3 regions of the Paenibacillus sp. FSL R7-0128 genome follow, and region 3 is predicted to be linked to each of the others. Evidence: riboswitches for the same ligand, from Rfam matches in the RefSeq annotation. Region 3 holds a riboswitch; each other region holds the start of a gene.

Region 1 (10,725 bases), 4.5 Mb from region 3:
TTGTAAGAGAGCAAACGATGAAGGAGCTGCAGAAGGAGCGATACGTCGCCCTGTTGCACCAGCAGCCTGCTGAGGCCCCGGGCTGGATCAGGGCCGAGGCCGAGTTCAACACGCCGGAGTCTGCGTGCCGGATCATCCTGTCCCTGGGTCAGGGCATCAAGGTGACGGCACCGCCTAAGCTTGCGGATACGGTTGCTGCGGCTCTGCGTGAAGCGGCAGCATTATACGATTTTTAATAATAGACCAAATGCACTAGTATCCCCTATAATATTACAATACACATTATTATTTATAGGGGGACTTTACATTATGGACTGGATGAACAAGCTGCCGTTGAAACAAAAAATTGTCACCGGATGTTACCTGGTTGCCGCTTTATTCGCTGTCCCTGTCTTAATCACGCTAATCCTCATGGACAGGCTGCTCATCGGCATTATTCTTGTCGCCGTCCTGGCAGCGCTGACTTACCCGCTTGCGCGCTTCATTGAGAGAACGCTTACATCTTCATTTGAGGATATCTCCAATGTGACGCACACGATTGCCAAAGGCGACTTCACCAGCCGTGCCGATGAGAATGGCTCCATGGGCGACATCAGCCGCTCCTTCAACACCATGATTGACAAGCTCAAAAAAATCCTCACCGATGCCTCACAGATTACCCGTCAGGTTATGGACGCCAGCCGCGGGATTGAAGACAAGAATCAGAACCTGAAGTTTGTCATGGCGCAGGTGGCCTCCTCCTCCAATGAACTGGCCCTCGGTGCTAACGAAATCTCGGTGGATATCGCTGATATGACCGAATCGATCAAGGATATCGAAATCAAAGTCTCCAATTATACGAATTCCACCAAGGAAATGAATAAAAGGTCTGTACATACGCTGGAATTGGTAGAACAGGGACGGCAATCGGTGGATACCCAAGCCGAAGGCATGCGCAAGAACATCCAGGCTACCCAGAAGGTGGCGGATACTATCGAAGCCCTATCGCATAACGCACGTGGCATTACGATGATTACCAAGACAATTACCGAAATTGCTGAACAGACCAATCTGCTGTCGCTCAATGCTTCTATTGAAGCCGCCCGTGCAGGCGAGCATGGCCGCGGGTTCGCCGTTGTTGCCCAGGAGGTCCGCAAGCTGGCCGAGGAATCCACCGCTTCAACCAAAGAGGTGTTCGGTCTGGTACGCAGCATCGAAGCGGATATCAAGCAGGCTATCGATAACATCGCCATCAATGAAGAGGTAGTCCAGGTGCAGAATGAGATGATTACGGAGACAGCCAACATTTTTGCTCAAATTGTGCATAGTGTCCAATACATAACCGAGCAGATTGCCTCCTTCTCTGCAGAGAGTGACCTTATGCTGGAGAGCGCGCTCAAGATCTCCGGGGCGATCGAGAATATCTCAGCCATCACCCAGGAGACCGCCGCAGGGACGGAAGAGGTATCCGCAGCGATGAACGAACAGATTCATGCTCTTCAATCCGTAGCTGAGGAGACAGAGAAGATGACCTCCGCGGTCTTCAACCTGCAAAAAACGATTCATATTTTCAAATTTTAACCTCAGCACAAAGAGACACGCCTGCGGAATTTTCTGCGGGAGGTGTCTCTTTTTTTGGGCAAAACAAAGATTGTTATGTAATATTCACAAATTGTTGAAATTGTGCATAACGGTAAAAACCGTGCTTTGCACTTCTTTACTATAGTCGTTCTATTGTCATAGCTTGTCTATAAGCTAACATCTTACATCACTATTACTTAAGTCCTATCACCGAAATTTGTAATGCTGTATATCTAGTGAATTCTTAATGTTTTGCAGTAAATCAGGAATGTAATGAGGCTTTGTGCTCACTTCCCACATTAATCAACCTAAACGGCCATTTGCATTTTAAGACTTTAGTCTTCCAGGGACAACCATTTTCAAAAGTTTGAAAATCCAAATATTTAGCCATTTCCACTCCTGAATATTCGTCAAATTCCGAGTTTCTTCTCACAGGGGTTATTGACAAAAGCGGAGCAAGGAATATATTGTAAAGGAAAATTCTCCACAAATTCATTTATAACCGCATACCGGCAAAATTCACCGAAAGGGAATGACGCAAAGCCATGGATCTACAGTCTCATTTCTGAAGTGGGATCATGACAGCCAGGTTGCTGAAAAACTGTGAACGCCTTAGGTTTCGCGTTTGATTATGGTGATTCGTGCAACAGACCTGTGCTCCAATGGTGAGTACAGGTTTTCTATTGCTGACGTATACAAATAACAACTTGCGGGGTGGATGTTCTGAAGACAGTTGCAGATTATATGGCGGAAGCATTACACAATCTGGGAGTCACTCATTCTTTTGGAATCATAGGTAAGTCTATTTGCCCCATCGCTTTGAAAATGGTTGACTACGGTATAGAGTTCATCCCCGGCCGGCACGAATCCAGCTCCGGCTTCGCCGCCGGCGGTTATGCTCTGAAGACCGGCAGTCTCGGGGTAGCCTTCGGCACCTCCGGTCCGGGCGGAACGAATCTACTCACCGCAGCAGCGCATGCCAAGGCCAATAATCTTCCCGTCCTCTTCATCACCGGACATCAGTCCATCAAGGAGCTGGGCATTCCCCAATGTCAGGATTCCACTTCCTACCTGGCTGATTTGGCGGATATGTTCCGGCCGGCCACCCTCTTCAGCAAGCTCGTTGAACGCGGCGATCACTTCAGCACGATTTTCAACCATGCCCTATCCATCGCCCTCGGTGACCAAAAAGGTCCGGTCCATCTCTGCATTCCGTTTGATGTGCAGACAGAGCGGCTCGCGGAATGCCGGATTGTTCTGCCGGAACGCGAGGGACTAGTCAGTTATCAGAACTATGACCGGGTCATCTCGGCGATTAATCAATCCGCTAGGCCGCTGATCATTGCCGGTAAAGGCGTCAACCGCTCAGGTGCCCATCAGGAACTGGTTCAGCTGGCCGAAACCTTCAACATTCCTGTAGTCACCTCTCCAGGCGGCAAAGGTGCAATAGCTCATGATCACCCGCTCTACCACGGTCCTGTCGGCGTTGGCGGCTCCTCGCACGGCGATGAATTGCTGAACAACAGCGACCTGTTCATTGTTCTGGGCTCCCGCCTGAGCGACATGACCATCTGCAACCTGAAGCCGGAGAATCATCCGCCGCAGCTGATCCAGTTCGATGTAGATCCAACCTTTGTCGGCAAAATACTGTCCTCATCCACCATCGCTGTCGGCGGGGACTTAAGGGACAACCTGGCACTGTATCTTCAGAAGCTGGACCCCTCTACGGTCACCAAGCATGAAATCACAATCTCCAATGCTTACAATGACGAGTTGCCCGTGCTGGCGGGGCTCTCTCTGGCTTCGGTAATGAGCACGATGAGCGACTTGATTCCTTACAACAGCAGCGTGTTTGTAGATGACGGCAGCCACGGGTTCAATGCTGTGAAATGGTTCAATGTCCGCAGGCCCGGCAGCTTCATATTCGATGCCTACTTTGCTTGCATGGGCAATTCAATTGGCATGGCGATCGGCGCCAAGACGGCTTCTCCCGGAGAGACTGTCTTCTGCATTACCGGTGACGGCTGTTTTATGATGCTCGGAACTGAAATAAACACAGCCGTTTGCAAGGACATTCCGGTGATTTTCATTGTGGTGAACAATAAGCAGCTGGATATGGCGCTTAAGGGTATGGAGAAAACGACTGGCCGGATTGACGGTACGATCTTCGAGGTTCCGATGGATGCCGTGAAATTCGCCGAATCGCTGGGTGCAGCCGGCTTCCGCTGCGAGACGCAGGAGGAGTTCGCTGCCGCAATCCAAGAAACTGTGGCACTTAACAAGGCAGCTGTAATTGAGCTGCTGACTGACCGTGATGAAATGCCTCCTACGGCCCACCGCACGCTGGATCTTACGTAAGGAAGCCGTATCCGCACACCTTTTCTAACCTACTATCAGGAGGACATATCGTGAACAAGAACATGAACAGCGGACTCGATCATTTCACTGATCTCTCAGGAGATTATGGGGCCAAGGCCCTGGCTCCGATCAAAGAGCATTTTCCGGAATTAGCCGAATATATCATGGGCAATGCCTATGGCGATATTTTTCAGCGGACCACGATTGGCTCTGACTGGAAGGAGATCGCGGTGATCTCGTCGCTGATTACGATGGGACAATATGAACAGCTGGGGGTTCATTATGTAATGGCGCTCCGCGTTGGCATGACCGTCGAGCAGATCAAGGGCGTGCTGCTGCATCTGACCCCTTGCGTCGGTGCCCCCCGGGTGATTTCGGCCTTTAATGTGCTGCTGGATACTCTGGAGGAAATCAAAGAAAAATCTTCATAAATCTACAAATTTCGACTTTTGATTGCACGTTTCAGTATGATCTGGTTATAATGAAGGCAAAATATCCCAAATCGAATTGCGGTTTTGTCGAATATAGTCGCAGGAATAACGTTTTGGAGGTATTGGAAATTACACTTAGGGAGAGATCAACATGGGACAATTTATTTTGAAGACAGATACTGCGAAGAAAGTAATCAATATTGAGCTGGAGGGAACCTTCTCTAACGAGGACGGGCTCAAATCTATACAGGCTTACCAGCAGACTATTAACCCGATCAGCCCTGCTGAATATGCACTAGAGATCGACTGCCGCAAGCTGAATGTAACCGCTCCTGATGTTGTACCGCTGCTTGAAGGCTGCTTCATCATGTTCAAGGCTGATGGCTTCCAGAAAGTGAGTCTTACCCTGGAAAATAACCCGATCCTCAAAATGCAGCTGGCACGCCTGGGCCGCAAAGCAGGACTTGAGAATCTGGAGATCACTTCAACCGTACAAGCTTAATAAATACAATTTAAACCTAAATCAGCCGCTTGAAACGCACAGGTTCATTCATTAAACCGGCTGCTAATGCTGGAAGAGAGTTTTGTAAGAAGCAGATTCGTGAGAAGTATAGCTAACAAAACTTTAGGAGGTCTGTACTATGGCGGGGATTCGCATTAAGGACATTGATATCTACCATCCAGACAAAAGAATCGGCAATGACTTTTTCATTCAGCATTTTGATGACAAAGGTATTGATATCCGTGGACTGCTGGCTACTCTGGGCCGTGAAAACCGCTACAGCATCGACAGCCCGGATGAGAATTCCCTGACAATGGCTTTTGAAGCCGCAAGTAATGTTCTGGAGAAGACCGGTCTTACCGGCCCTGACATTGACCTGATCGCTTATGCAAGCCAAACCCCTGAATATATATTTCCTACGAACTCATTGATGATTCACCGCCTGATTAACGGAGCTTCGCATACCATCTGTATTGACAGCAATGCCAACTGTGCCGGAATGACCGCCTCGGTTGAGCAGGTCAGCCGCCAGATGATGGCGAACCCGAGAATCCGCCGCGCCCTGGTCATCGGCTCCGATTACGTGGCACCGCATGCGGACAAGAATGATCCGGTATATTACGCGAACTTCGGTGATGCCGCTGCCGCTGTTATTCTGGAGCGCGATGAGCATTCGGTCGGCTTCATTGACTCTATCTACCAGACAGACACCTGTGTGTACGGCAACTCTCTGTTCCCGGCAGAAGGCCTGGCTAAGCTCGGACGCACCGGTGTTGCCGCAGGAGAGTTCAATGTGAAGTTCATTCCATTCGATGATTCCATCTGTGTGGATGCCGCTTCCGAATCAATCAACACTCTGCTGAGCAACAACGGGATTGCCCCTGAATCGGTCAAGGCTGCCTGCTTCTCACAGCTGTCTCTTCCGAACATCCAGGCCGTCTCCGGCAAAACCGGTATTAACCCTGAGGCCGCAGTCTACATAGGCGATGAGTTCGGCTATACCTCGACCAGCAGCCCGTTCATTGCCCTTCACAGAGCCGTCACTACCGGGCAGCTTGAACGCGGAGACAAGGTCCTGTTCTGGACCGTGGGCGCCGGATGGCAGAATGTCGCATTTGTAATGGAGTACTAATCTTACTGTTCATTCTGTTCCAGAGTAAAAAACGGCCCGCAGCAGAGTTTCTGCCTGCGGGCCGTTTCTGTTCTTAATGCCTCTACTCCGCTCTAAAGTCTGCCTTCGTGCTTGCCCTCATGCTTCTCCCAGCCCATCGTGCGCGACACAGCATCCTGCCAGGCACCGTATCTGCGTTCCCGCTCCTCCGGCTCCATCTGCGGCGAGAAGACCTTCTCGGCCGTATTGAAGCTCTCTAGCTGCTCACGGGTCCATACCCCGGAGGTAAGTCCGGCTAGCAGCGCAGCGCCAAGTGCTGTAGTCTCCGCGTAGGTTGTACGTGTCACTTCGCTGCCCAGAATATCGGCCTGGAACTGCATCAGCAGATTGTTGCGCACCGCACCGCCGTCTACCCTCAGGCCGGTGAGCGGCATGCCGGCATCCTTCTGCATTGCGTCGATGACATCGCGGGACTGGAAGGCCAGTGATTCCAGCGTCGCCCGTACCAGATGTGCGGAGGTGGTGCCACGCGTCAAGCCGAATATGGCGCCCCGCGCATACATATCCCAGTAAGGCGCACCCAGGCCGGTAAAGGCTGGCACTACCACAACCCCCTCACTCTCGTCCACCTCGCTGGCCTTCTCTTCCGAGTCGGCGGGCGCGACAATTAGCCCCAGCCCCTCCTGCAGCCACTGCACAGCCGCTCCAGCCACGAAGACACTGCCTTCCAGTGCATAATAGAGCTCATCCCCCATGCCCCAGGCTACCGTAGTCAATAGGCCATGACTGGATGCCACAGCTTCAGTGCCTGTATTCATGAGAATGAAGCAGCCTGTCCCATAGGTGTTCTTAGCACTGCCTGCCTCCAGGCAGGTATGACCAAACAGCGCTGCCTGCTGATCCCCCAGCACCGACCGGATAGGAATCTCCAGACCGAACCACTGCTGGTCACAGACACCGAAATCTCCGCCCGACATCCTCACCTCCGGCAGAATGGACGGCGGAATACGCAGCGTGTCTATCAGCTCTTCATCCCACTGGCGCTCATGCAGGTTATACATCATCGTTCTTGAAGCATTAGTAACGTCTGTAGCGTGTACCGCACCCCCGGTCAGCTTCCAGATCAGCCAGGTGTCTATCGTTCCCGCCAGGAGCTCTCCCTTGCCCGTACGCTCTCTTGCTCCCGGTACATGATCCAGAATCCATGCCAGCTTGGTCGCCGAGAAATACGCGTCGATGACAAGCCCCGTCTTGTCCGCAATGACTCCGGCCATCCCCTGCGATTTCAGCTCCTCACATTGGTCTGCTGTCCGCCGGTCCTGCCAGACAATTGCCGGATAGATCGGTTCGCCTGTAATTTTATCCCAGATAAGTGCAGTCTCCCGCTGGTTGGTAATCCCGATTGCCGTGATGTGATTAGCCGGTACAGAGCTTGCTGCAATGGCATCTCTGGCTGCGGCAAGCTGGCTCTCCCAGATCTGCTCCGGGTCATGCTCCACCCAGCCTGGGCGGGGAAAGGATTGCTTGATCTCATATTGCCCCTGCGAAATCACTTCCGCCTCTGTATCAAAGAGAATTGCCCGTGAGCTGGTAGTACCTTGGTCCAAGGATAAGATCATAATGCCCAGCCTCCTGCAAGCCTTAGCTTGAATATATGTTTCACGATGAACAATATTAATGTGGTGATTTCAACAAAAAGCACCTCTGCTCTCAGAGGCGCTGTCATGCATGGTCTTGGTTTACTGTTTTTCGACAGGAAGCCGCAGGGTAAATGTGGTGCCTTCTCCCAGCTTGCTGGAGGCATAAATGCTGCCGTGATGCGATTCGACGATATTCTTCACAATAGCAAGACCAAGCCCGGTACCGCCCGTCTCCCCGCGCAGGCGGGCTTTATCCGCTTTGTAGAAGCGTTCGAAGATAAACGGCAGATCCTCGGGGTTAATGCCGGCCCCCTGGTCTCTGATCGCGATCTCCACCAGACTCCTGCCCTCCAGTACTACTGTGCCTGCCAGAATAGAGATTCTCCGGTCCGCCGGAGTGTGCCGGAAGGCATTATCCAGCAGATTGGTCAGCACCTGCTCCAGCTTGTCTTCATCGGCTGCCCCCAGCAGCAGTTCCTGTTCAGGCTTCTTAAGCTCCAGCATGATATCCCGCTCCTTGGCTCTGACGGAGAACTTGCGGTATACCCGCTCCAGCAATTCTCCCACATCCACCCTGGCCTTCAGCATATCCGTATGTCCTGCTTCCATGCGTGCCAGGTCCAGCAGATCCTTCACCAGACGGCCCATACGCAAGGATTCATCATGAATGACCTGAACCAGCTCACTGCTCTCCTCCGGAGAGGAAGCCATTCCGTCTAGTAGTGCTTCACTGTAGCCCTGCATCATGGATAGCGGGGTGCGGATCTCATGGGATACATTGGCCACGAAATCACGCCGCATCTTCTCCAGACGTACCTCTTCGGTCACATCCCGCAGAACGGCAACAGCTCCGCGCAGATGATCTTCGGAATAGAGCGGTGCCATGTGCACCGACCATACCCCCTGCCGGACATGGACATTGGAGCGTTGATCGCCCCCGCCCTCAAGGGTGCTGAAGAACAGCGGGCGAAGCGGCGGCGGCACCTCACTGGAAGCGGCGGCCTTCGGAAGTAAGCCGTTATCCTCTTCTTCCTCCCAGGCAAGATCACTCCAGGTTTCGAGGAGGGTCTGGCCATGCGGATTGGTGAGGATGATCCGGCCTTCGATATCGAAAGTGATTACCGCATCGCTCATGCTGCGCAGAACACTGGATAAATGCCCTTTTTCATTATTCAGACTGCGTATATTCTCTTCCAGCTCTTCCGCCATGTGGTTAAACGATGTGGCGAGCTGGCCGATCTCATCGCTTGTGACCAGGGTCAGTCTTGTTCCATACTCGCCGCGGCGGATGTCATTCGCTGCCTCAATAACCTGCTGCATCGGCTGGGTGATCTTCGTGAACAGGAACAGTGCAAAGAAGGTGGTCAGAGAGAACCCTATCATGCATGTATACATGAACAAGCGCTTGATTGCACCGGAATTGGTGAAATTACTGTCGATGTAAGGCAGCAGGAACAGCCCGAGTGTAATGAGCACGACAGCAACCAGAAAGATGATCGTGATCCACAGCTTACCGACAAGGCTTCTCCAGAAGTTCACTTATTTAGGCACCTCTAGCTTATAGCCTACTCCCCATACCGTTGTAATCATCGCTGCCGATTCCGGGGATACCTTATTCAGTTTTTCACGCAGACGCTTGACATGGGTATCCACGGTGCGCAGATCTCCGAAGAACTCATAATTCCATACATCCTTCAGCAGCTCCTCACGTGAGAACACCTTGTCCGGTGAGATGGCCAGATAATGCAGCAGCTCGTATTCCTTGGGCGTCAGACTTACCTCTTGGCCCCCTGCGCTTACGCGGTGTGCATCATGCTCAATAATCAGGAACGGGAACACGATATTGTTGCTTGAATTACTCTCTTTGGACAAAAATGCCGTTGCGGAAGAACGGCGCATGATCGCCTTGACCCGGTAGATCACCTCGCGCGGACTGAACGGCTTGACGACATAATCGTCTGCCCCCATCTCAAAGCCCTGCACCCGGTTAATCTCCTCACCCTTAGCGGTAAGCATCAGGACCGGTGTGGACTTCACCCCTCTTAGCCGGGTCAGCACTTCAATCCCGTCAATACCCGGCAGCATCACATCCAGCAGAATCAGACCGTAGTCATTGGCGGTTGCTTTGCGCAGGGCGATTTCCCCGTCCTCCGCCTCATCAATCTCGTAGCCTTCTTTTTCAAGATACATTTTGAGCAGGCGGCGGATACGTTCTTCGTCATCCACCACCAGAATTCTATTCAAGTGCTCAGCCATTTACACAACAACCCCTTCATCAATTACAGTAGAACGTCACCCTGGATCATACGCATGCCCGAAAGAAGCCTGAGCTTATCAGTCCGTTCCCGCATATGAATGAAGTCCGGCGATAACCAGGTTAACGCCGACCAGGGTAAACATTACGATTAGAAAGCCGAGTACAGCGAGCCAAGCGGATTTGCGTCCCTGCCAGCCGCGGGCCAGCCGCAAATGGAGATACGCACTGTAGAACAGCCAGGTGACGAGAGCCCAGACTTCCTTGGGGTCCCACCCCCAAAATCTGCCCCAAGCCACCTCGGCCCATATCATTGCAAAAATCAAAGCCCCCAGTGTGAAAATCGGAAACCCGATGGCGATCGCCCTGTAGGTAATCTCATCCAGGTCATTCTCGTCAATTCCATCAAGTACCGGATGAAGAGCCTTCCCTAGCGGCTTACGCACGGCCAGCCGAAGAAGCCCGTACAGGAGCAGTCCGGACAGCAGTGACCAGATCACAGTGTTGAACTTGCGCCCTGCATTGACGCCATTCATCCAGGATGGTGCTTGAAACAAAGGCTTCTGAAGCCCAAGAAACGGCTGGAAGCTCTCAATTTCGCTATGGTACGGTGCCACAATCGGCGGCATTTTATAACTCACTTTCTCTATTGTACTATCTTCCTGCCCGGGGCTGTCAATCGTAACGTTCGAACGGACAAAAACAGATTCATAGCCCGCGCCGCGGAAGGCAAATACAGATCCAAGAAACCCAATTATAACAATGATCGAGAACAGAGTAAATTCGACCAGCCGCTGCTGCTTGCGGTCACTGCGTTCCTTGCTGTCAAATTTCACTGTCCGCAGCAGATACATCAGCCCGGCGGCAAA
Region 2 (10,725 bases), 190 kb from region 3:
CGACTTCACTCCAGCTTCGAAGTTCATGTTTATCCCCTGAAAGCATTTAGCCATTGATCCCTTCGGATGGTTCACGGCATCAATGTCAATCTGGATAAACACGCCTCAAAGGCGCAGTGAAGTCGATCCTAGCCATAGCTTCGGTGGTGTGTTTAGCCCCGTTACATTTTCGGCGCAGAGTCACTCGACCAGTGAGCTATTACGCACTCTTTCAATGGTGGCTGCTTCTAAGCCAACATCCTGGTTGTCTGTGCAACTCCACATCCTTTCCCACTTAACACACACTTGGGGACCTTAGCTGATGGTCTGGGCTGTTTCCCTTTTGACAATGGATCTTAGCACTCACTGTCTGACTCCCGGCAAGAAGTAAATGGCATTCGGAGTTTGACTGAGCTTGGTAACCCTTGCGGGCCCCGCACCCAATCAGTGCTCTACCTCCACCACTCCATTCACCGAGGCTAGCCCTAAAGCTATTTCGGGGAGAACCAGCTATCTCCGAGTTCGATTGGAATTTCTCCGCTACCCCCACCTCATCCCCGCATTTTTCAACATGCGTGGGTTCGGGCCTCCAGTGCGTGTTACCGCACCTTCACCCTGGACAGGGGTAGATCACACGGTTTCGGGTCTACGTCCACATACTAAATCGCCCTATTCAGACTCGCTTTCGCTGCGGCTCCGGCTTCTCACCTTAACCTTGCATGTTAAACGTAACTCGCCGGTTCATTCTACAAAAGGCACGCCATCACCCATAAAGAGGGCTCTGACTTTTTGTAAGCACACGGTTTCAGGTTCTATTTCACTCCCCTTCCGGGGTGCTTTTCACCTTTCCCTCACGGTACTGTTTCACTATCGGTCGCCAGGTAGTATTTAGCCTTAGCAGATGGTCCTGCTGGATTCATACGGGGTTTCACGTGCCCCGCACTACTCGGGATCCGTCTCGGAGGGAACACAGTTTAGGCTACAGGGCTTTTACCTCTATCGCGGGCCTTTCCAGACCTCTTCACCTACTGAATTCCTTTGTAACTCCATGTGAGACGTCCCACAACCCCAAGAGGCAAGCCCCTTGGTTTAGGCTGTTCCGCGTTCGCTCGCCGCTACTGACGGAATCACTATTGTTTTCTCTTCCTCAGGGTACTTAGATGTTTCAGTTCCCCTGGTCTGCCTCTGCATTTCCTATGTATTCAGAAATGAGTAACTGCGAATTACCACAGCTGGGTTTCCCCATTCGGACACCCCCGGATCAAAGCTTGCTTACAGCTCCCCGAGGCAGTTTCGTTGTTCGCCACGTCCTTCGTCGGCTCCTGGCGCCTAGGCATCCTCCGTGTGCTCTTAGTAGCTTAACCAATGCGTTTTCCCTAAGGAAAATCACGGTAGCAACTAATAACTATTTCCACTTGCTTACACAAGTTTCAGCTAAAAGATGTTCTAAAACGCAAATTCGTTTCGGTATCCAGTTTTCAAGGATCAAGTTGCTGTAAGTTCTGGTCGAACACGACTGTGTCGATAGAAGTTACAGCCAGTAAAGATGAGAGCTTAAACTCTCAAAACTGACCAACGAGTGAGCAACTAGCCGACCGGCTAGATTTAAGATTTGAATGTCTTCATTGCAGAAGACCATTCTCCATAGAAAGGAGGTGATCCAGCCGCACCTTCCGATACGGCTACCTTGTTACGACTTCACCCCAATCATCTACCCCACCTTCGGCGGCTGGCTCCCTTGCGGGTTACCCCACCGACTTCGGGTGTTGTAAACTCTCGTGGTGTGACGGGCGGTGTGTACAAGACCCGGGAACGTATTCACCGCGGCATGCTGATCCGCGATTACTAGCAATTCCGACTTCATGCAGGCGAGTTGCAGCCTGCAATCCGAACTGAGACCGGCTTTGCTGGGATTGGCTCCACCTCGCGGCTTCGCTTCCCGTTGTACCGGCCATTGTAGTACGTGTGTAGCCCAGGTCATAAGGGGCATGATGATTTGACGTCATCCCCACCTTCCTCCGGTTTGTCACCGGCAGTCACTCTAGAGTGCCCAGCTCAACCTGCTGGCAACTAAAGTCAAGGGTTGCGCTCGTTGCGGGACTTAACCCAACATCTCACGACACGAGCTGACGACAACCATGCACCACCTGTCTCAACTTTCCCCGAAGGGCACCTGATGCATCTCTGCTTCGTTAGTTGGATGTCAAGACCTGGTAAGGTTCTTCGCGTTGCTTCGAATTAAACCACATACTCCACTGCTTGTGCGGGTCCCCGTCAATTCCTTTGAGTTTCAGTCTTGCGACCGTACTCCCCAGGCGGAGTGCTTACTGTGTTAACTTCGGCACCAAGGGTATCGAAACCCCTAACACCTAGCACTCATCGTTTACGGCGTGGACTACCAGGGTATCTAATCCTGTTTGCTCCCCACGCTTTCGCGCCTCAGCGTCAGTTACAGCCCAGAAAGTCGCCTTCGCCACTGGTGTTCCTCCACATATCTACGCATTTCACCGCTACACGTGGAATTCCACTTTCCTCTTCTGTACTCAAGTCACCCAGTTTCCAGTGCGACCTCAGGTTGAGCCCAAGGTTTAAACACCAGACTTAAATAACCGCCTGCGCGCGCTTTACGCCCAATAATTCCGGACAACGCTTGCCCCCTACGTATTACCGCGGCTGCTGGCACGTAGTTAGCCGGGGCTTTCTTCTCAGGTACCGTCACTCCGGCAGCAGTTACTCTACCGGACGTTCTTCCCTGGCAACAGAGCTTTACGATCCGAAAACCTTCATCACTCACGCGGCATTGCTCCGTCAGGCTTGCGCCCATTGCGGAAGATTCCCTACTGCTGCCTCCCGTAGGAGTCTGGGCCGTGTCTCAGTCCCAGTGTGGCCGTTCACCCTCTCAGGTCGGCTACGCATCGTCGCCTTGGTGGGCCGTTACCCCACCAACTAGCTAATGCGCCGCAGGCCCATCCCCAAGCAGCAGATTGCTCCGCCTTTCATTCTTCTCTCAGGAGAAAAAAGAAATTATCCGGTATTAGCTACCGTTTCCGGTAGTTATCCCAGGCTTGAGGGCAGGTTGCCTACGTGTTACTCACCCGTCCGCCGCTAAGTCTGAAAGGAAGCAAGCTTCCTCTCAAACTCCGCTCGACTTGCATGTATTAGGCATGCCGCCAGCGTTCGTCCTGAGCCAGGATCAAACTCTCCAAATTGGTATTTAGAAAGAGCGATTGCTCATTTTGAAACATCTGACGAGAATTTACATTCTCATTTTTGGATCTCACCGAAGTGATCTCCGATACTCACTCGTTGTTCAGTTTTCAAAGATCAAGCTCGTTGTTAGTGTCGATGTTGTCGTCACCAGCAACTCTTATAATATATCACGTTCATCTGAGCAATGCAAGCTTTATTTTTGAAATCACTTATTTAAGTAATCTCTCATTTCCTTTGCCGCTCCAACAACGCTTATTTATAATAACCTATCCTTCTATTAAAAAGCAACCTTTATATAAATAAAAATAACCCGCTTAATGACTAAGCGGGTTATTCTCAGATAATGCTATAGTTACAGCTATTCTTAGTAGAATTTCGCTGCAGTATATTTGCTTGCTGATTTGATCAGTTCTGTTGATGCTGTTTTCTTACCCAGACCTGCATCCACTGTAGTATCAATCGTCACCCATTTGCCGTTCAGGAACACTTCGTTCCAGGCATGGTATGAAGTTACATAGCTTGTATTCCCCATAACCAACTTGGTTGGAATCCCTTCACTGCGGAGCATAGTAGCGAACAAGGAAGCGTAATCGTAGCAGATACCTTTGTTGGTAGCCAGTGTATTGTCGTTGTTCGGAATATAATCTGTGCTTACGCTGTTGGCCAGAGAGTAGTCATATTTCACGTTAGCTACGATGTAATTGTAGATAGCCTTAACTTTGTCTGCATCTGTGGTCAGACCCTTTGTAAGCTGTGCTGCCTTTTGAACGGATTTATCGGAAGAACTCCACTTTACATTCTGTACAGAGCTCAAATATACGGCATTCACATTGCTCATTGAAAGAGATACAGTCTCGGAAGATAGTACTTTGTATTTGTTGCCGGTAGTATTCTCAAGAACGGAGACCTTGTAAGAGCCATTACCTTGTTGCAGCGGGAACGTCTCGGTCGGTTTGGAAGTGTATAAGTTGTAAGTATAGCTGTTATTGTCCTTGGTAATCATGAGCTTCATCTTCTTGTCTTTAGGAACATCGTACGATACCCCGATAACCCCTTGATCAAGTTGTCCAACATTTAACCAGCTTGAATCTGCATTTGCTGCTTGAGCAGTGCCTGTCTGCACGGAAGTGACGATCACAAAAAGTGTAATCAGCATTAAATAAAACTTCTTCATGGATAAAACCCCTTTCGGTAGCTGGCTGCCATTCTTACGGGAAGGCCCTTTAGCTTTGCGTCCCTACCTTTCGATAGGTTTGCCGTTATCGTATAAGCTTTATCTGTCCAATCTACTGCCACATAATGACAGATTCAGAATGAAAACAAACAAAAAAAGCCTCTTCATTCGGTAACTGGCTGCCATCCATGACGGGAAGGCCCTGTAGCTTTGCGTCCCTACCTTTCGATAGGTTTGCCGTTATCGTGTATTAGCTTTCATAGTTATAGCTTACCATATCTCAATCTATTAGCAAGACCCAAATCACTAGATTCCCGCAAAAATAGACTAAAATTTTATGTTTTTTGACCTTTCTCAGCATTGTCCTATGACAATCAGGTCAACTTTGCATGAATAATGAGTCTGTGGGTAGGGTTGACAAGCGGATCACAGGTAATGAGGGTCAGAATCTTATCATCATCCTTACCCTTCAGAACTGAAATATCGGTAGGCTCTACAATAGATACATCATATACAACATATTTGTATTCCTGTCCGCTTGTAATAACAGTAATGGCATCCCCTTTACCGACCTCATCCAGTCTGTTGAACAGCCGCCCTGCCGTTCTTGACCGATGTGCCGCAATCGCTGCATTGCCTACCGCGCCAATCGGAGCTGTCTCCTTCATATGCGCCGCCGCATGCTTCATATTGGTCTTGGTGGCGCCCTCCAGTACAGGCAGCTTCAGATCGATTTTATCGATTTCAATAATAGCGGTGATCTTGCCTCCCACTTCAATCTCGGGCGCTGTAGTGGGCACCGGCTCTTCCGCACCAGACTCTTCCGCCAGCAGCTGGGTGACTTCCGCATAAGGCTTGCTCAGATCCTGGCTGGCAGGAGCCGTAGCCGAAGGAACGATTTCACTATAGGCCTGTTCAGCCTCTTCCAGCAGCTTCTGCTGCTGACGGTCCTCGTACCATTCGCTTCCTTTGGGGTAGAGCATAATCAGGACCCCGGCAAGTATAATCAAATAGGATAACTTCCGCATGACAATCGCCTCCGCAATATAGAATAAGTGCTGCCCCCGCAGGGGACGGGGAAGACATACTGTACCTCTAGAATACCCACTTCCGGCTTCCAAAGAAATTAATGATTACTGTAACAAAGGTAACCAGCACCTTGGCCATCAGCACCTGGACTCCCAGCCGATCAGTCAGCAGATGAATCAGCAGCACCGAAATGCCCAGCACCAGCAGATTCAGCACAATAAATCTTACTAGCTGCATCCGGTCAAAGCGGCCATCCCCGCCTCTGTCCCTTCCCTTGAAGGTCACCTTCTTATTCCAGAAAAAGCTGTTGGCCGTCCCGGCACTGTAGGAAATAATCTGTGCAGGGGTGTTAAGCATGCCCAGGGAATGCAGCAGGGTAAATACTGCAAAATCAATGAACGTGTTAAGCAGGCCCACCGCATTGAATTTCAGAAACTGGATCATGCCTGCGCGCCAAGCCTTATCTTGCATAATCGCTTGCCTTCCGCGTGTCTTCGGCCTCTGCCTCCGGGTAGCCTCGGGTCTCGCGTACGATATAAAGCGGTCTATCCTTAGATTCATCATAGATCCGTCCGATGTATTCCCCGATCACGCCCAGCAGCATCAGCACAATGCCGTTAAACAGCAGGTTCACCCCGACAATGGATGCCCAGCCCGGCACAGTCCAAGAGGTGAAGACTTTCTGGAATAAGACCAGGAACAGGTAGATGAAGCTGGAGAAGGACAGGAAGAAGCCGACATAAGAGGCGATTTTGAGCGGCTTGTGCGAGAAGGAGGTGATTCCGTCGAGCGCAAAGCGGATCATTTTTTTGAGCGGATATTTCGTCTCCCCTGCGAAGCGTTCCTCCCGCACATATTCCACCATGGTCTGCCGGAAGCCGACCCAGCTTACCAGCCCCCGTACATAACGGTTCTTCTCCTTCAGACCGCGCAGCACATCGCAGACCTTACGGTCGATGAGCCGGAAGTCCCCGGTATCTGTGGGAATCTCCACACTGGTCATGCTGCTGAGCAGACGGTAAAAGATTTTGGCTGTCACCTTCTTAAAGAAGGTCTCTCCGTGGCGCTTCAGCCGCTTGGCATAGACTACCTCGTAGCCTTCCTTCCACTTGGCGATCATCTGCAGGATGACCTCCGGCGGGTCCTGGAGATCTGCGTCAATCACCACAACAGCCTGGCCTTCAGCATAATCCATACCCGCCGTAATCGCCACCTGATGGCCGAAGTTACGGGAGAAGTCAATCAGCTTGACATGCTCATCCCTATTACTGATTTCGCGCATAATCTCAGCCGTACGGTCCCGGCTGCCGTCATTGACGAACACGAGCTCATAGGAATCCCCGCACTCATCCATTACTTTTTTGAGCCGTTCGTAGGTTATCTGAATGACTTCCTCCTCATTATACATGGGCACAATTACACTATATCTGGCCTTCACAAGGGTTCCTCCTCAATTTATTGTAAGCCACAGCTTCCTTGATGCGCTTCATCAACATCAGCTTTGAGCAACTATGCGGCTCTTACAGCTCCCCTCCTAGAATACCCAGGAAGGGAACCAGCGAAGTACATGAATGATATAACTGCTGTTCACCTGCATGCCGGACAATACCGGATAGAACATTACAAATAGGATGGCGGCGGCCGCAACATAGGCGTACCGCAGATATTTGGCACCCTGGAACCTGCCGTCAAGCAGCTTCAGGATGTACACAATGGATAGAATCATAAACGGCACCATCGCAAAGTAATGGTACAGGAAGGTCTCACGCGGCACAAGCATCCATGGAACATATTGTGAGAAGAAGCCGATCCAAATCATATACAGGCTCTTGTCCCGGCGCTTCAGGGTGAACCATACAGCAGCCAGCATCGTGAAGATTCCTGTCCACCAGATCAGCGGATTGCCCATCGTTACTATGCTGCTCGCCTTGCCTGCAGGCAAGCCTTCGCCGCCGCTGAAGAACCATACCGGACGCTTCATGAACGGCCACTCCCACCAGGAGGAGGCGAACGGATGTGTAGCTACAAGCTGACTGTGATAGTTGTACATATTCTTCTGGGCATCAATCAACCCCTTAACGGTGAAGCCCTCTGCCGACGCAGATAGTGAAGGAATGAAGGACAGGCTGTATATGATTCCCGGAATGATGACGAAGAATCCGATGCAGCTGGCCAGCGTGATGATCGTGTTCTTCCAGAAGGACTGATCTGCAGTCCGGCAGGCGGCTTTGAGCTCCTGACCGCTCAGCTTGCCTTCAGCCAGCAGGCGTCCGGCAGCCTTGTATTCTCTATAGCGTTCAATGAGTACCAGCGCAAGCATAATAGCAAGTCCTGCGCCTCCGTAGATCACGATCCACTTCGAAGCAACCCCGATGCCGAAGAACAGGCCGGACCAGAACAGCGGAGCCAGTGTGGTCCGCAGCGGCACCCGGTAGAAATTCATCGTGAAATACCGCTGCATGAAATAGAACATCAGCATAATGAAGAATACACCGTACACATCGATGGTCGATATCCGCGTCTGGGTGAAATGCATGAAGTCCAGAGCGAATAATCCCGCTGCCAGTGCAGCATAGGTAGTCTTACGGAACAACCGAATCGCCATGATATAGATCAGCGGCAGCATCGCAATCCCGAACAAGGTGCCAATGATCCGCCACCCGAACGGATTGACGCCGAACAGCTCCATCCCTACCCCGATCAGCAGCTTGCCAAGCGGCGGATGCGTGTTCTCATAAGGAACAATATTATGATAATGCTCATAAGCCGTACGGGCATGATAGATCTCATCAAAATACGTACTGTTCATGAAATTAGAGTTCCCCGGTATGACGGACTGCTCGTCAAACAGATTGGCCGGCGTTCCTCTTTTAGCTTCTGCTCCCGAATCGGGTGTCACGCTTGCTATCGTCAGAGGAACCTCCGGTGCCCCCTGCTCATAGAAGGCCATCTCATTGAGAGTGAAGCCTGGAGACGTAACCGAGAGCTTGACATATCTTGCAGATACGTTAAGCGGCTGGCTTTTCCAGATGAAGACATTGCCCACATCCTCGCTTACCTCAAGCGGGCTGCTCCAATTATCAGGGGTCTGGCTGAATTCCAGCTGAAACTTCCCTGTTCCGACACCGCCGAACACATTAACCCGCTCCAGTTGATGGGCCTGCCCCAGATCCACATAGAAGCTCTCGCCGCTGGCTGCTGGCTCCCACAGAGTCTCAGGTGCCTTGTTATCTCCCAGATGATAGAGGGCAAGCGCCCCGTATAGTACGGTGATACCGAGCATCCAGATCCAGTCTCTGCGCTTCAGCTTCAGCGGAGAACGGCGCTCAGCAGGGGCAAGCGGCTTGATGCCTTCTGCAAGCAGCAGATCTGCTGCGTACGCCTCCTTGGGGGTAACCGGCTCAGGCAAAAGCTTCGCAGTTCGGCGGATATATACATCGTATCCAATATAGAGCAGATATATCGCAAGTATGATAGTGGTAATAGCTGTAACCAGAACAATGCCGTCAGCCGGCGGATTTCCGCCGGTATTCAGATACGCCAGTGTATAACCAACATTGATGTACTGGGTCAGGGAGAACCCGAGGAACAGGGTCAGGAACCGCCGGTCCCGGCTCTCCATGAAGGCGAATAAGGACAGAATCAGTACCGGATACAAGTAACGCTCATGCATTTTGGTACCGAATACGAAGACAATCGTGATCAGCACCATAGCGATGAAGTAGGACTTGGAGAGATCCTTGCGGTCCTTGGTATTGAAGGAATAATAAGCAGCAAGTGCTACTGCCACCAGGATGAAAATAAAGCCCCATATACGATACGGTATGCCGAGCCAGGTCACATCCAGCGCCGACCACATCGGGTCAGTCAAGGCATACAGATTGAATGCATTCACTGTGGAATACGGATAGGAGGACAGTGTGCTTTTGTAGAGGTTAATCAAGCCTGCAAAACCGCCGTTGTTCCAGAAGAACGGGGCTGCGAGGACAAGGAAAATCCCCAGTCCGTACAGGGCGCCCAGCGCAAGCTGCTTCCAGGCCCGGTGATGGTAGAAGGCAAGCAGCAGCACAGGTGTGAAAATCAGCGCCTGCGGCTTGATTAATGTAGCGACGGCAAAGAAGATCGCTGCACGTACGAAGCGCTTATCGACAACCCCGATCATACTGAGCAGCAGAAAGATGAGGAAAAAGGAATCCGCCTGCCCCCAGGCTGCCGAATCCATCAGCACAGCCGGATTGAACAGGAACAGCATCATCAGCCCCATAGCCAGCCCGGAGCCGAGCCTGGTTCGCGCGCTCTTATAGATAATCCAGCCAAGCACCAGATCCGAGAGCATCGCGGGCAGCTTGAAGAGAACCGTCTCGGCACCTGAGCCGCCCGCAAAGTTAAATAATCCGCGCAGCAGGCTAAGCAGGTATAGCACATATAAGTACCCCGGCGGGTAATCGGCGAAATAACCTTCCTCATAGAATTTGCCCGGTCCAAGGTCGGTCAGACGCTGGCCCCAGGCCATGAAGGTGTTCATATCATTCTTATAGCCCTGTGCCGTAAGGCCGATCCAGATCCGCAGGATGAATGCCGCTCCAAACAAAACGTACAGCCAGCGGGTGTAGATTACATCCTCCTGTCTCAGCAAACGCTCACTGCGGAAGGCTCTTGTGTACAGAAAAGCAAAGAACAGGCAGAATACTCCCGAAAGCAGCAGCAGCTTGGCCGGCGATACTTTATGCGGTACTTCCTCCGGCTTGCTTCCGCCGTCCGCATCTGCCGGCGGAGCCTGGGCTCCGCTGTCCAGCGAGATGATATTCGATCCCTCCGGTACTGTATCCAGCTTCTCTACGGACAGATCATCGAAATAGGCCTTACCCTGAATCAGATTGGCATAGCCGCCCAGCGCAGCGCCGATTCCGATCTCGGTCTGCTCCTTGCCGGTCTGGCCGATGAACTCCAGACGCTGCCATTCACCGCCGGTATCGCTGGTAGCGGGATAACCGCCCCCAATGCCTACCGGGAAAATATTGGCCCCGATTCCCCCGCCTGCGGTGCTGGCTATTTTGACGTATCCAGAGATTCTGTAATAGCTATCCGGCAAGACGGTAACGGTCTGCACCCACTTCAGGTGATTGGGCTCCAGATTCTCAATAACCGCCGCTTTGCTGCCGGAATGAACCTCTTCCGACTGAACGGATATGGAGCCCGCCGCATCTCCGGCAATCCACATGTCCTTGGTCCAGCCTGCCGGTGCCCCCTCTTCGCCTTCTTCAAAGCCCGGGTTCTGCAACAAATTCCCTTCGGCATAAATGCTTGTTACAGGAAGAATAAATAATAAGAGC
Region 3 (10,725 bases):
GATTATGAGAATACAGCTTTCGAAACGAATAATTTTCTCGCTCCAATATGGTTTTGTCTAGTCAGCCAAGACCAGTTCCAGCGCTATAGCAGGCAGCTTATGCAAGCTTGGAGCAAGATTCAACCCCATATGGACCAACCGGATGTGGAGGATTTGCCTGAGTGGGAACATTTTTCAGAGGCCTTCCAATGGCAGATTCCATGGGCGGATGCTGCAGAGCAATTGCGCCTGAGTTTACCCGGCACGCTGGCCCATTTCCCAGCGCTTTCCACTCCTGTACATGAGTGGCTGGTAACCTTATCGACCCATGTACAGCGTTATTCTTCTGCTGTTATTCATCTGGAGCTTTCGCAATATTTCTCATTCACGGGCGATCCTGCCCTGTATCTAAAAGACATTCAAGAATACGTTACCCTCTGGCAGTCGCCGCATCCCTCGCAGGAGAAGGTCTGGCAGGGAGCAGCCGATAACTTTTATATGCTGAATGGGGAGCATTTGCCTAGGAGGGAACGAACGGCAGCTCAACCGGAGCAAGCTACCGATATTCAACCAGCACAGTCCATTCCTCCAGTATCCGGGAAGCGCCAGTCCAAATGGAGGCAGGAGCTCTACATCTGGTTGCTTGCGATTCTATCCGCAGCCCTCTTTTTTGCCGTCTATATCAAGACCTCCAGTGGTTGGTTGGCGGTGCTCTGCTTCTTCATCCCCTCCCTGTGTATCGTTTTGTGGAAAATAGTTATCGGTCGTAAACAAACCTCCCGCCATCAGCTGGAAGCCGCTAGGACCTCGAAGAGGAACAGTCTCCCCTCTTATCCTGTGCTAAGGATTGAGTATTTCGACGGGCGTTCACCTATTGGGGTGGATGGCATGGAAATTGGTCCTTCGGAGGATAAAGCGTTACCGGATATTATCCCCTGGCTGCAAATCCTGCAAGCAAAGGTGCTTTCATCTCATGAGGTCGAGCTCATTGTTTCTGCTAACCAATCATCAGTCTCTACCTTACAACTTCATTTGAGGCTGGATGAACAGTTGGATGCCAAGGATATCGTATCAGCGGTTAATGCGATGGTGCTGGCTCATGACAAAGCATTGGTATGATTACATTCACTAACCGGCTTGGTGGCATCTCCCTGGTCGTTGGTACACCAGGATTGGGATTGGAAGGCCAGGAAGATAGCCACCCATCTGTGTTCATTCTCGAAATGAATAAGGACGCCGCCGTCTTGCCATGTGCCATTTTCACTGGCGTACCCGCCCGCATTGCCTTGGTTCATATGAATATTATGAACGCCCTGCCCAGGGGAGAAGCCGAAGTACTTATCAGGCTTATCCTCTTCGGGTCCCCAAGGCTCGCCGAATACGTACAGGGTTGCATCCTGTTGCTGTGCCTCCTTGAGATAAGAGGTGATTTTATCATAAAGATTGTTGCGGGGATCGCTGTCTTCGGGTTCATTCCGGTTCGTATTAGGCAGAGCTACCATCTTACTGGGAATCACCAGGTTTCCCCTGATATAATCAAGGGCAAGGCTCCGGTTATGCCCGGTGATCTTCGTGAAGCCGGATTCAAGCGTGAGCCAACGGGCCGTTTCTTCCGCTTTGAAATCTTCGCCCACATAATAAAGCACCTGATTTGCGGTGTCCTCCGGTAAATGTTCCGCTTTTGCGCTTGATCTGATATTGATAGCCACCCTGTACTTTTTATTAATATCACCTTCAACCTCAACCAGTACCTGGACATGATTATTTTTGACACCTAGCTTATATATGGTATTCTCATTAGATAATTTGCATTTTAATACCCCGTACCCTTGATCTAATCCGTTACCCATAGTTCGTCAGTCCCCCTTCTTAGCTATTAATGTTTCCCATAGAAGGCCATAGTCATTCTGAATAAAAAGGTGTTCAACAGAGGAGGCAAGCTGCATTATGAAATGCCTAACCATTCGCCAGCCGTGGGCCACGTTAATTGCGCTGGGAGAAAAACAAATCGAAACCCGGACCTGGCGGACCGCCCACCGGGGAGAGTTAGCCATTCATGCCGGGATGCAGGTGAATAAGGCGATCTGCCGGACGGAGCCGTATCAGTCGTTGCTGGCACGTTACGGTTACACTGCGGACAACCTGCCAACCGGCAAGATCATTGCAGTCAGCCGCATTGCGGATTGCTGTGAGGTGACGCCGGAGCTTGCGCAGCAAGGCTGGCCGGGCGGAAATGAATATGTATTCGGCAATTATGCCGAAGGAAGGTATGCCTGGATGCTAGAGAAGGTTGTTCCGCTGGTACATCCCATACCTGCTAAGGGACGTCTGGGTTTCTGGGAATATCCTGTGCTGGAAGAGGAATTGTGAATTTCTTGACGGCAATGTGAAGAAAAATTGCTCCAGATTGGCTGTCAGCTGGTATAATTGGGATATTCGGCGGGAAATCTTCCTATATATAAGGAGAGTTGTGCTCTGAGGCGGTCTACCGCTGGAGAGGGGCAGAAATGCCGGGAAGGAGCGTATGCATAATAGATGGGAAGCCTTCTAATTGCATGGCTTTGTATGCTTTGTTTGTTTCTTGCGTTCAGGGATCAGGTAAGCCGGAGAATCCTGTACCCGGTAGCTGTGGTGGTGATATGCGGCACATTGGGGTATTGGACGTTGTTAATGTAGCCGCATCCGGGCGATCATTTAATGCAGAAGTCTGCCGCTTGCGGCAGGCTTCTTTGTTAGCGCTGCTCCATCTTCTCCATACCCAGATATCTGCGCATATGCAGAGTGGCCTGGGCGGCAATCACATCATCCAGCAGCAGCATCCGTTCGTGATAGCCCCTGCAGACAAATTTGGCTTCAACACCCGTCTCCAGCCGCTGCTGCTCATAGACCTTCAGACCACGTGCGCGCATTCCGGCACGGACCTCCCGCAGATCGGCAGAAGCGGCATGAGCGGCCGACTGGATTACCTCCAGATAAGGTGCAGGCGTGCGCAGCTCAGAGGCTATAGCAGAAGCATCGCGCTCGAAGGCGGATAGAATAAGCGGCAGCAAAATATAAGATTTGACCAGCAGGTTGTCCTGGCTCTCTGCTCTTTGCATCCTTCTCAACCCCTCGAAGAGAACGTATATTCGCATTGTAACTCATCCTTCAAAAAATAATCAATGGGTTTTATAAATTAACTCAAATAATGTGATATATTTCACAAAAAAATAAGATGAATTATTTTATATTAAAATTGAAATATTAAAGATTGAAAAATAAATCAGCTCAAAGGAGAATGGCAATGAGTCGTGAAGGAAGCCTCCGCCGTGGTTTGGTATTCGGGATCATTCTAAGTGTTCCGCTCTGGGTATCGATGATTGGCTGGGTTCAGCTGTTCGGGTCTGCCTAGGCGACATTTTATTCAAAATATATGAAGTCTATTAGCAGGTGTCGTCCCTATGGGCGGCACTTTTTTTTCGAGCTGAGGTGCCTGTAAATAGGTAAAATTGCATTGAACAGGAGCAGACAATGAGTAGGAGGGGTCTGAAGGCGATAAAATAGGACAAATGCATCAAATTTAAATAATATAAATTGATATTATTATAGGTAAGAGAGATAAACGGCTACAGCCAATCCTCTGATTTCTCGACTTTTTTCGTCAGCATATAAAAAAAGATTCGCCCCTGAAGCCTTATGATAAAAGGGTTAAATGAGGAATCTTCGCAAAAATAATTTCAAAAAATATACTGGGAATGGATTGACAACAGGGTGGGGGAGCGGATAAACTGAAATTAGTACAAAAGTAACAAATGTCATAGACTCAACAATGATCTTACATAAGCAAATCTTAATTGCATACCGAAATCATGTACAAACGCAAACCGTATCGAAAGAACGGGACGCAAAGTCAGGAATCTACTGTCTCTAAAGTTGAGGCTAGGGTCGTCCGGCCGCCGTGAAGCTAACCCTTCGTGGCGGTCTTTTTGTTGTTATAGTCGCGTGACAGATTCATAGAATAGTAACTAGGAGGTGTGGACTATTGAAGAAAAGAGTACGTAAAACAGCTGCCATCCTTATGGCAGGCCTATTGACCCTATCCAGTGCCTTTACGTGGGGGACGGATGTTAGAGCAGCTTCAGGGGTGCCGTATACGCCAACACCGGTTTTGGGGGTTGCAGGGAATTTTAATGCTTTTATCCTCGGGGATTTTAAACAAGCCAATGACCAGATTGAAGGCCGCCTGGCAGCGGCGGGGAACATTACCCTCTCCGGAGGATACGGAGTAGCCAGGGCATACAGGGATGCTTCGCCGACGGATGTACTTGTGGCCGGTAAGAATTTTGTACATTTAGGCAGTGGAGAGATCTATGGAAATGTGGTATTTGGGGATAGCTTTACAGCCAATGAGCCTGGTGTCAACATCAAAGGCGGGAAGAAAAATGCCAGCCCGATTGATTTTGCAGCCGAGCAGCAAGCTCTGATCTCCCGATCCACAGAGTATGGGGCCTTGGCCGACACGAATGAGATTGGCGATAATCATTATGGACAGCTCAAGATAAGTGCACCGGATCGTTTCAATGTAGTTCATTTGGATGCCTCGACACTGGCGAAGACCAACTATATCGAATTCAACATTGCACAGAACGCTACGCTGATTATTAATATAAGCGGGTCTACAGTCAATGTGCCGAGCTTTTCAATGAATAACGGCAGAGCCAGTCAGGTATTGTTCAACTTTTACGAAGCTTCTGAGGTGAATATCGCTTATACCTCATTCTTCGGGACGATCCTCGCACCTAGAGCGGATGTTCATTATGCCGGAGCAGAGCTGTACGGAACCCTGATTGCAAAATCTTTTAGCGGCGGGGTAGAGATGCACCTGGGATTGTACGAGGGAGAGGGGCCGCCGCCGAGTCCGACGCCGACCGCAACGCCGACACCTAGTCCATCACCGACACCAACGCCGACAGTGAAACCAACACCAACGGTAACGCCAACACCGACTGTGAAACCAACACCAACGGTAACGCCAACACCTACAGTGAAGCCAACACCGACGGTAACGCCTACACCTACAGTGAAGCCAACACCGACGGTAACGCCTACACCTACAGTGAAGCCAACACCGACCATAAAACCGTCACCTACACCTGTGTGCACTCCAACTCCAAAGCCAACACCGACTGTAAAACCGACACCAACGCCGACCGTGAAGCCGACACCAACGCCAACGGTGAAGCCGACACCAACGCCGACCGTGAAGCCGACACCAACGCCGACCGTGAAGCCGACACCAACGCCGACCGTGAAGCCGACACCAACGCCGACCGTGAAGCCAACACCAACGCCGACCGTGAAGCCAACACCAACGCCGACCGTGAAGCCGACACCAACGCCGACCGTGAAGCCAACACCAACGCCGACCGTGAAGCCAACACCAACACCGACCGTGAAGCCGACACCAACGCCGACTGTGAAGCCGACACCAACGCCGACCGTGAAGCCGACACCAACGCCGACTGTGAAGCCAACACCAACGCCGACTGTGAAGCCGACACCAACGCCGACTGTGAAGCCGACACCAACGCCAACGGTGAAGCCAACACCGACGCCGACCGTGAAGCCAACACCAACGCCGACCGTGAAGCCGACACCAACGCCAACGGTGAAGCCAACACCGACACCAACAGCGGTGCCGACGCCAACACCAACGGCAGTTCCGACACCAACGCCAACAGCGGTACCGACACCAACGCCAACAGCAGTACCGACACCAACGCCAACGGCAGAACCGACACCAACGCCAACGGCAGTACCGACACCAACACCAACGGCAGTACCGACACCAACACCAACAGCAGTACCGACACCAACGCCAACGGCAGTACCGACACCAACACCGACGGTAGAACCAACACCAACGCCAACGGCAGAACCGACACCAACGCCAACGGCAGTACCGACACCGACGCCAACAGCGGGACCGACACCAACGCCAACGGCAGAGCCGACACCAACACCAACGGCAGAGCCGACACCAACACCAACGGCAGAGCCGACACCAACGCCAACGGCGGTACCGACACCAACGCCAACGGCAGAACCGACACCAACACCAACGGCAGAGCCAACACCAACACCGACGGTAGAACCAACACCGACACCAACGCCAACGGCAGAGCCGACACCAACACCAACGGCAGAGCCAACACCAACGCCGACAGCGGAACCGACACCAACGCCAACGGCAGAACCGACACCAACACCAACGGTAGAACCAACACCAACGCCGACAGCAGAGCCGACACCAACGCCAACGGCAGAACCGACACCAACGCCAACGGCAGAGCCAACACCAACGCCAACGGCAGAGCCAACACCAACACCGACGGTAGAGCCAACACCGACACCGACGGTAGAGCCGACACCAACACCGACGGTAGAGCCAACACCGACACCGACGGTAGAACCGACACCAACGCCAACGGCAGAGCCAACACCAACACCAACGGCAGAGCCAACACCAACACCGACGGTAGAGCCAACACCGACACCGACGGTAGAACCGACACCAACGCCAACGGCAGAGCCAACACCAACACCGACGGCAGAGCCAACACCAACACCGACGGTAGAGCCAACACCGACACCGACGGTAGAACCGACACCAACGCCGACGGTAGAGCCGACACCAACGCCGACGGTAGAGCCGACACCAACGCCAACAGCAACACCGACGCCAACGCCAACACCGACACCGACGGTAGAACCGACACCAACGCCGACACCAGAACCAACACCAGTAACAACACCAGCGCCAACATCGCCGCCGTTCAGTTTCCCTCCAGTGCCTACGCCGACTCCGATTATCGGATTTATCGTGAGCAATGATGTGGTTGTGAATGATGATCCGCTGCCGCTTGGACCTGTAGCAATTCCAATAGCTACAACAGTGCCGACACCGACACCGGCTGTTGCGGTTGCGCAAATAGTAGCAACACCGGAGCCAACGCCTTCAGCAGAACCGGCACCCGATGTAGTCCTTATTGATGATGAGGTTCCTCTAGGCGGTGTGCCTGTGGATGGAACCTTGCCGAAGACGGGCGAATCCAGTCCTGCGCCTTATTATATTGCCGGTTTGGCACTCGCTGGTCTGGGCTTGATTCTTAGAAGAACCACCAGAAACAGCAAACGTAAATGAGTGACCGGAACTGAGATTTATATAAACAAACGATGATCCTGTAATTTGACAAGGGCTGCTTTCGGAGAAGATGTTCTCCTGGAAGCAGCTCTTTTTTTGTTGGAAGTAAGTACCCGGATACAGAATGTATGCGAAAAACAACATACAATGTGCCGGTGAGAGAGTCAGCGGACCAAATGTATGCGAAAAACAATATACAATGTGCCGGTGAGAGAGTCAGCGGACCAAATGTATGCGAAAAACAATATACAATGTGCCGGTGAGAGGGTCAGCGGAGGTAGCGTCAAGAAGTTTGTGTAAAAGAGTAGAAGTGCCTCCCCCGGGTTACGGGTTGGGATGTAGTGTTTCTGGGGGGAGGGGGAACCTCGACCCCCAGAAACTGGATTTCTCTGCTATGCCTCTTCCGGTGTGGGCAAAGAGGGGTAGCGTGTTTCGAATAGCTCTTTTAGCTTCTTTTTAACGGCATCCACTCCAAAGCCTTGGGCGACCCGCCCTGCATGACGTTCATTGTATTCCAGCATCTCCAGGTACACGATTTTCTCTGCGGCATCCATGTTTGTCAGACTGTTCATCGGTTTCAGACGCTTGCGGATTTCCTTGTTCATCCGCTCGATGGGGTTCGACGTGTAGATCGCTTTACGGATCGACAGCGGATAGTTGTAGAACGTCAGGAGTGTGGATAACTGTTCCTCCCAGGACCTCATTTCCTTCGGATACAGCTTGTTCCACTTCGCTTTGACCGTATCAAAGTTAGCCCGGGCTACCACTTCATCCGGTGCCGTATATACGGTTTTCAACGCCTCCATGACATCGGTTTTGTGCTCCACCCGAATTTTATGAAACGTGGCCCGCACTTTGTGCACTACGCAATGCTGTACATCCGCCTGAGGATAGGTCTCTTTAAACGCCGCATCCAGTCCCGGTAGCCCGTCAAACACACCCAGCAGGACTTCCTGCGCTCCGCGGTCGTACAGGTCTTTGAGTACCTCCCGCCAGCCATTTGAACTCTCTTGGCCACCCACGTAGAACCCGAGAATTTGACGCTGTCCCTCCTCGTCAATTCCCATCGCAAAGTAGACCACTTCACCACGAACCGTGCCCCGTTTCAGCTTCACGTACAGCCCATCTAAGTAGATGACGGAGTACCGTTTGCTCAGTGGCCGCTTTTGCCACTGGTGGATATCGTCCAGCACTGTAGCCGTAATATTGCTGACCGTCGTTGGGGAGTAGTGGCTGCCAAACATACTTTCAATGAACCGGGCCACATCCCGCGTACCCATGCCCGATTTATACATTTGGATAACGGCCTCTTCTAACCATCCGTCCCGCCGCTGGTACGGCTCAAACAACTGCGTCTGGAAAAGGCTTTGGCGGTCCCGGGGCACCTGAAGATCCTCGATATGGCCGTATTTCGTGTGTAAATCTCGCGTATAGTAGCCGTTGCGACTATTGCTGGCACCGGCTTCTTCACTGTCCATAAACCCCTGGATTTCGGCGCGCAACAGGCGTTCCATGTTGTCTTTCACAAAATCTTTAACAAGTTTTTCAAATAGATTATTCAGAGAACTTTCGGGTAAAATATTCATTGGTAGGGTTCCTCCTTGGTGGTTTCGCAATCCCGAGGATACCCTACTTTTTTGGTGCCTGACTAGGCTCCAAATCTTGGTACACAACTTACTTTACGCCATCTCAGCGGACCAAATGTATGTGGAAAACAGCATCCAATCTGCTGCAGGAAGACGAGTGTGCCCATTGGAGTCCATCTGCTTCTTTCAAGAGTCTTGCAAAGTACAATGGAGTTGAAGTTTGCGCCCCAGCCGTATTTTTAGTTGGCCGTACTCCCATGCTATACTAGGCTCAAATTAATATGGTTGCTTACTGAAGGAGGAACGTTGATGTGGATGATATACCTGCTTGTGGTGCTGATCGTGGTGGCCGGAGGGGTGGGGTATGCCGGATTCTATTTTTATGGAGTAGCCATTAAACGGGCCCCTAAGGAATTCCTGGCCAAGACCCCAGACCTAAAGATCGATCCGCCGCCGGTGGCCGGAGCCTCGTGGGGAGAAGGAGCGGAGTGGGTGTCCCGGCAGACCTTCCGTGAGGTGGAGCTGGTCTCTGAGGATGGGCTCAAGCTGCAAGGCTATTATCTGGCGTCGGAGCGTGCTGCGGGACGGACGGTCATTGTTGCCCACGGTTATTCCGGGAAGGCCAAGGATATGGGAGCGACCGCCAAAAACTATTATGAGAACCTGGGGTATAATGTGCTGCTGCCTGATGCCAGGGGACACGGGAAAAGTGAAGGAGATTATATCGGCTTTGGCTGGCCGGAGCGCCGGGATTATCTGAAATGGATCGGATTCGTCCTGCAGGAGAACGGCCCGGACGCGCAAATCGTGCTGCATGGCGTATCTATGGGCGGAGCCACGGTGCTGATGACGTCCGGCGAGGAGCTTCCTCCGCAGGTCAAGGCGATTGTCGCCGATTGCGGCTACACCTCGGTCAAGGCACAGCTGTCCTATCAGCTGAAGCGGATGTACCATCTGCCGAGCTTCCCGTTTGTGCCGGTGGCCAGTCTGGTGACCCGGATGAAGGCCGGTTATTCCTTCGGGGAGGCGTCTGCGCTGAAGCAGGTTCGCAAGGCCAAGGTGCCGATTCTGTTCATCCACGGGGATGCGGATAAGTTCGTGCCCTATGCAATGATGAATGAGCTGTATGAGGCCTGCCGGAGTCCGAAGGAGCAACTGGTGGTGCATGGAGCGGGGCATGGTCTTGCCTATGATACGGATAAAAGCACATATATCCGCACAGTAGGCGAATTCGTGGAACGCTATGTACACAGCCCGGCTGCCGCTGAGTCTGTCAGATAAAAGTCCCTGGAACGTAGACGCGCCCGATATCCGCTGACAGCGGTTATCGGGCGCTAATTATGTTCCACACATGGAGCCTTTCCCTGAAGAACAGAGAAGCAGCTATCCATGTCTTATTCGGTATATTAATCCCCCGCCGTCTGTGAGCAAGACGGGTGTCGTTATTCCTTGTTATTTCCAGCAGCCGTGTGGCGAGAATAATCCTTCCAATACGACAAAAGCCCTACCTCTCTTTTGTCCTTGCGGCTCCGTGGCCGCGCCAGTGTGAATCGGAATGCTATGTTCGAATTTAGTCTCATAAAAGGGATAAGTACTGCAAGAAAACGTAAGATATTGTGTCCAAACCGCCGATAATATAGAGAAGTGATTCATCGGCCTGACATCTTCTTGATGGGGATAAACATACTCGAAAACAAATATTATTTTAATATAGCATGGTCTTTACATAAATGCAACTGTATATTGGGCTGAGGCCGGACGGGGATGAGGGGACAGATGAGACTATACAGAAGCTTTTTGAGAAATCAGATCCGGAACTATATCTTCGGCTCAGCGGTAGCGGTACTCGCGGTCGGGAGTCTGCTTATGTTATCTTCCCTGGAGATCAGCCGGGTTGAATATTACCGCCTCTTGCTGGTGCTTGCTTGTTCTTTCTTAATAATGGCCTCTATTGAGATTACTGTCTTTCTCAGACAG

The links. A riboswitch is a leader RNA that binds a small molecule or an ion and turns the genes downstream of it on or off. The one in region 3 is predicted to bind cyclic di-GMP.
Region 1: linked by a shared signal. The riboswitch ahead of NST26_RS20925 (thiamine pyrophosphate-binding protein) and the one ahead of NST26_RS01800 (choice-of-anchor A family protein) in region 3 are both predicted to bind cyclic di-GMP.
Region 2: linked by a shared signal. The riboswitch ahead of NST26_RS02610 (transglutaminase-like domain-containing protein) and the one ahead of NST26_RS01800 (choice-of-anchor A family protein) in region 3 are both predicted to bind cyclic di-GMP.

What each region holds. Positions count from the first base shown of each region.
Region 1 is NZ_JBBOCD010000001.1:4,944,799-4,955,523, forward strand. It holds gene NST26_RS20915 (helix-turn-helix transcriptional regulator) at 1-236, shown strand, start outside; gene NST26_RS20920 (methyl-accepting chemotaxis protein) at 310-1,560, shown strand; cyclic di-GMP riboswitch class I at 2,062-2,158, shown strand; gene NST26_RS20925 (thiamine pyrophosphate-binding protein) at 2,305-3,918, shown strand; gene NST26_RS20930 (carboxymuconolactone decarboxylase family protein) at 3,969-4,349, shown strand; gene NST26_RS20935 (hypothetical protein) at 4,501-4,851, shown strand; gene NST26_RS20940 (3-oxoacyl-[acyl-carrier-protein] synthase III C-terminal domain-containing protein) at 4,991-5,983, shown strand; gene glpK (glycerol kinase GlpK) at 6,076-7,581, opposite strand; gene NST26_RS20950 (HAMP domain-containing sensor histidine kinase) at 7,702-9,141, opposite strand; gene NST26_RS20955 (response regulator transcription factor) at 9,142-9,858, opposite strand; gene ccsA (cytochrome c biogenesis protein CcsA) at 9,937-10,725, opposite strand, start outside.
Region 2 is NZ_JBBOCD010000001.1:616,983-627,707, reverse strand. It holds rRNA gene NST26_RS02620 (23S ribosomal RNA) at 1-1,343, opposite strand, end outside; rRNA gene NST26_RS02615 (16S ribosomal RNA) at 1,628-3,188, opposite strand; gene NST26_RS02610 (transglutaminase-like domain-containing protein) at 3,554-4,363, opposite strand; cyclic di-GMP riboswitch class I at 4,377-4,457, opposite strand; cyclic di-GMP riboswitch class I at 4,531-4,612, opposite strand; gene NST26_RS02605 (class D sortase) at 4,738-5,391, opposite strand; gene NST26_RS02600 (GtrA family protein) at 5,459-5,863, opposite strand; gene NST26_RS02595 (glycosyltransferase family 2 protein) at 5,853-6,830, opposite strand; gene NST26_RS02590 (glycosyltransferase family 39 protein) at 6,927-10,725, opposite strand, start outside.
Region 3 is NZ_JBBOCD010000001.1:423,788-434,512, forward strand. It holds gene NST26_RS01780 (hypothetical protein) at 1-1,098, shown strand, start outside; gene NST26_RS01785 (YukJ family protein) at 1,077-1,829, opposite strand; gene NST26_RS01790 (ASCH domain-containing protein) at 1,927-2,349, shown strand; gene NST26_RS01795 (hypothetical protein) at 2,712-3,077, opposite strand; cyclic di-GMP riboswitch class I at 3,827-3,919, shown strand; gene NST26_RS01800 (choice-of-anchor A family protein) at 4,001-7,162, shown strand; gene NST26_RS01805 (IS256 family transposase) at 7,555-8,748, opposite strand; gene NST26_RS01810 (alpha/beta hydrolase) at 9,064-10,029, shown strand; gene NST26_RS01815 (HD-GYP domain-containing protein) at 10,525-10,725, shown strand, end outside.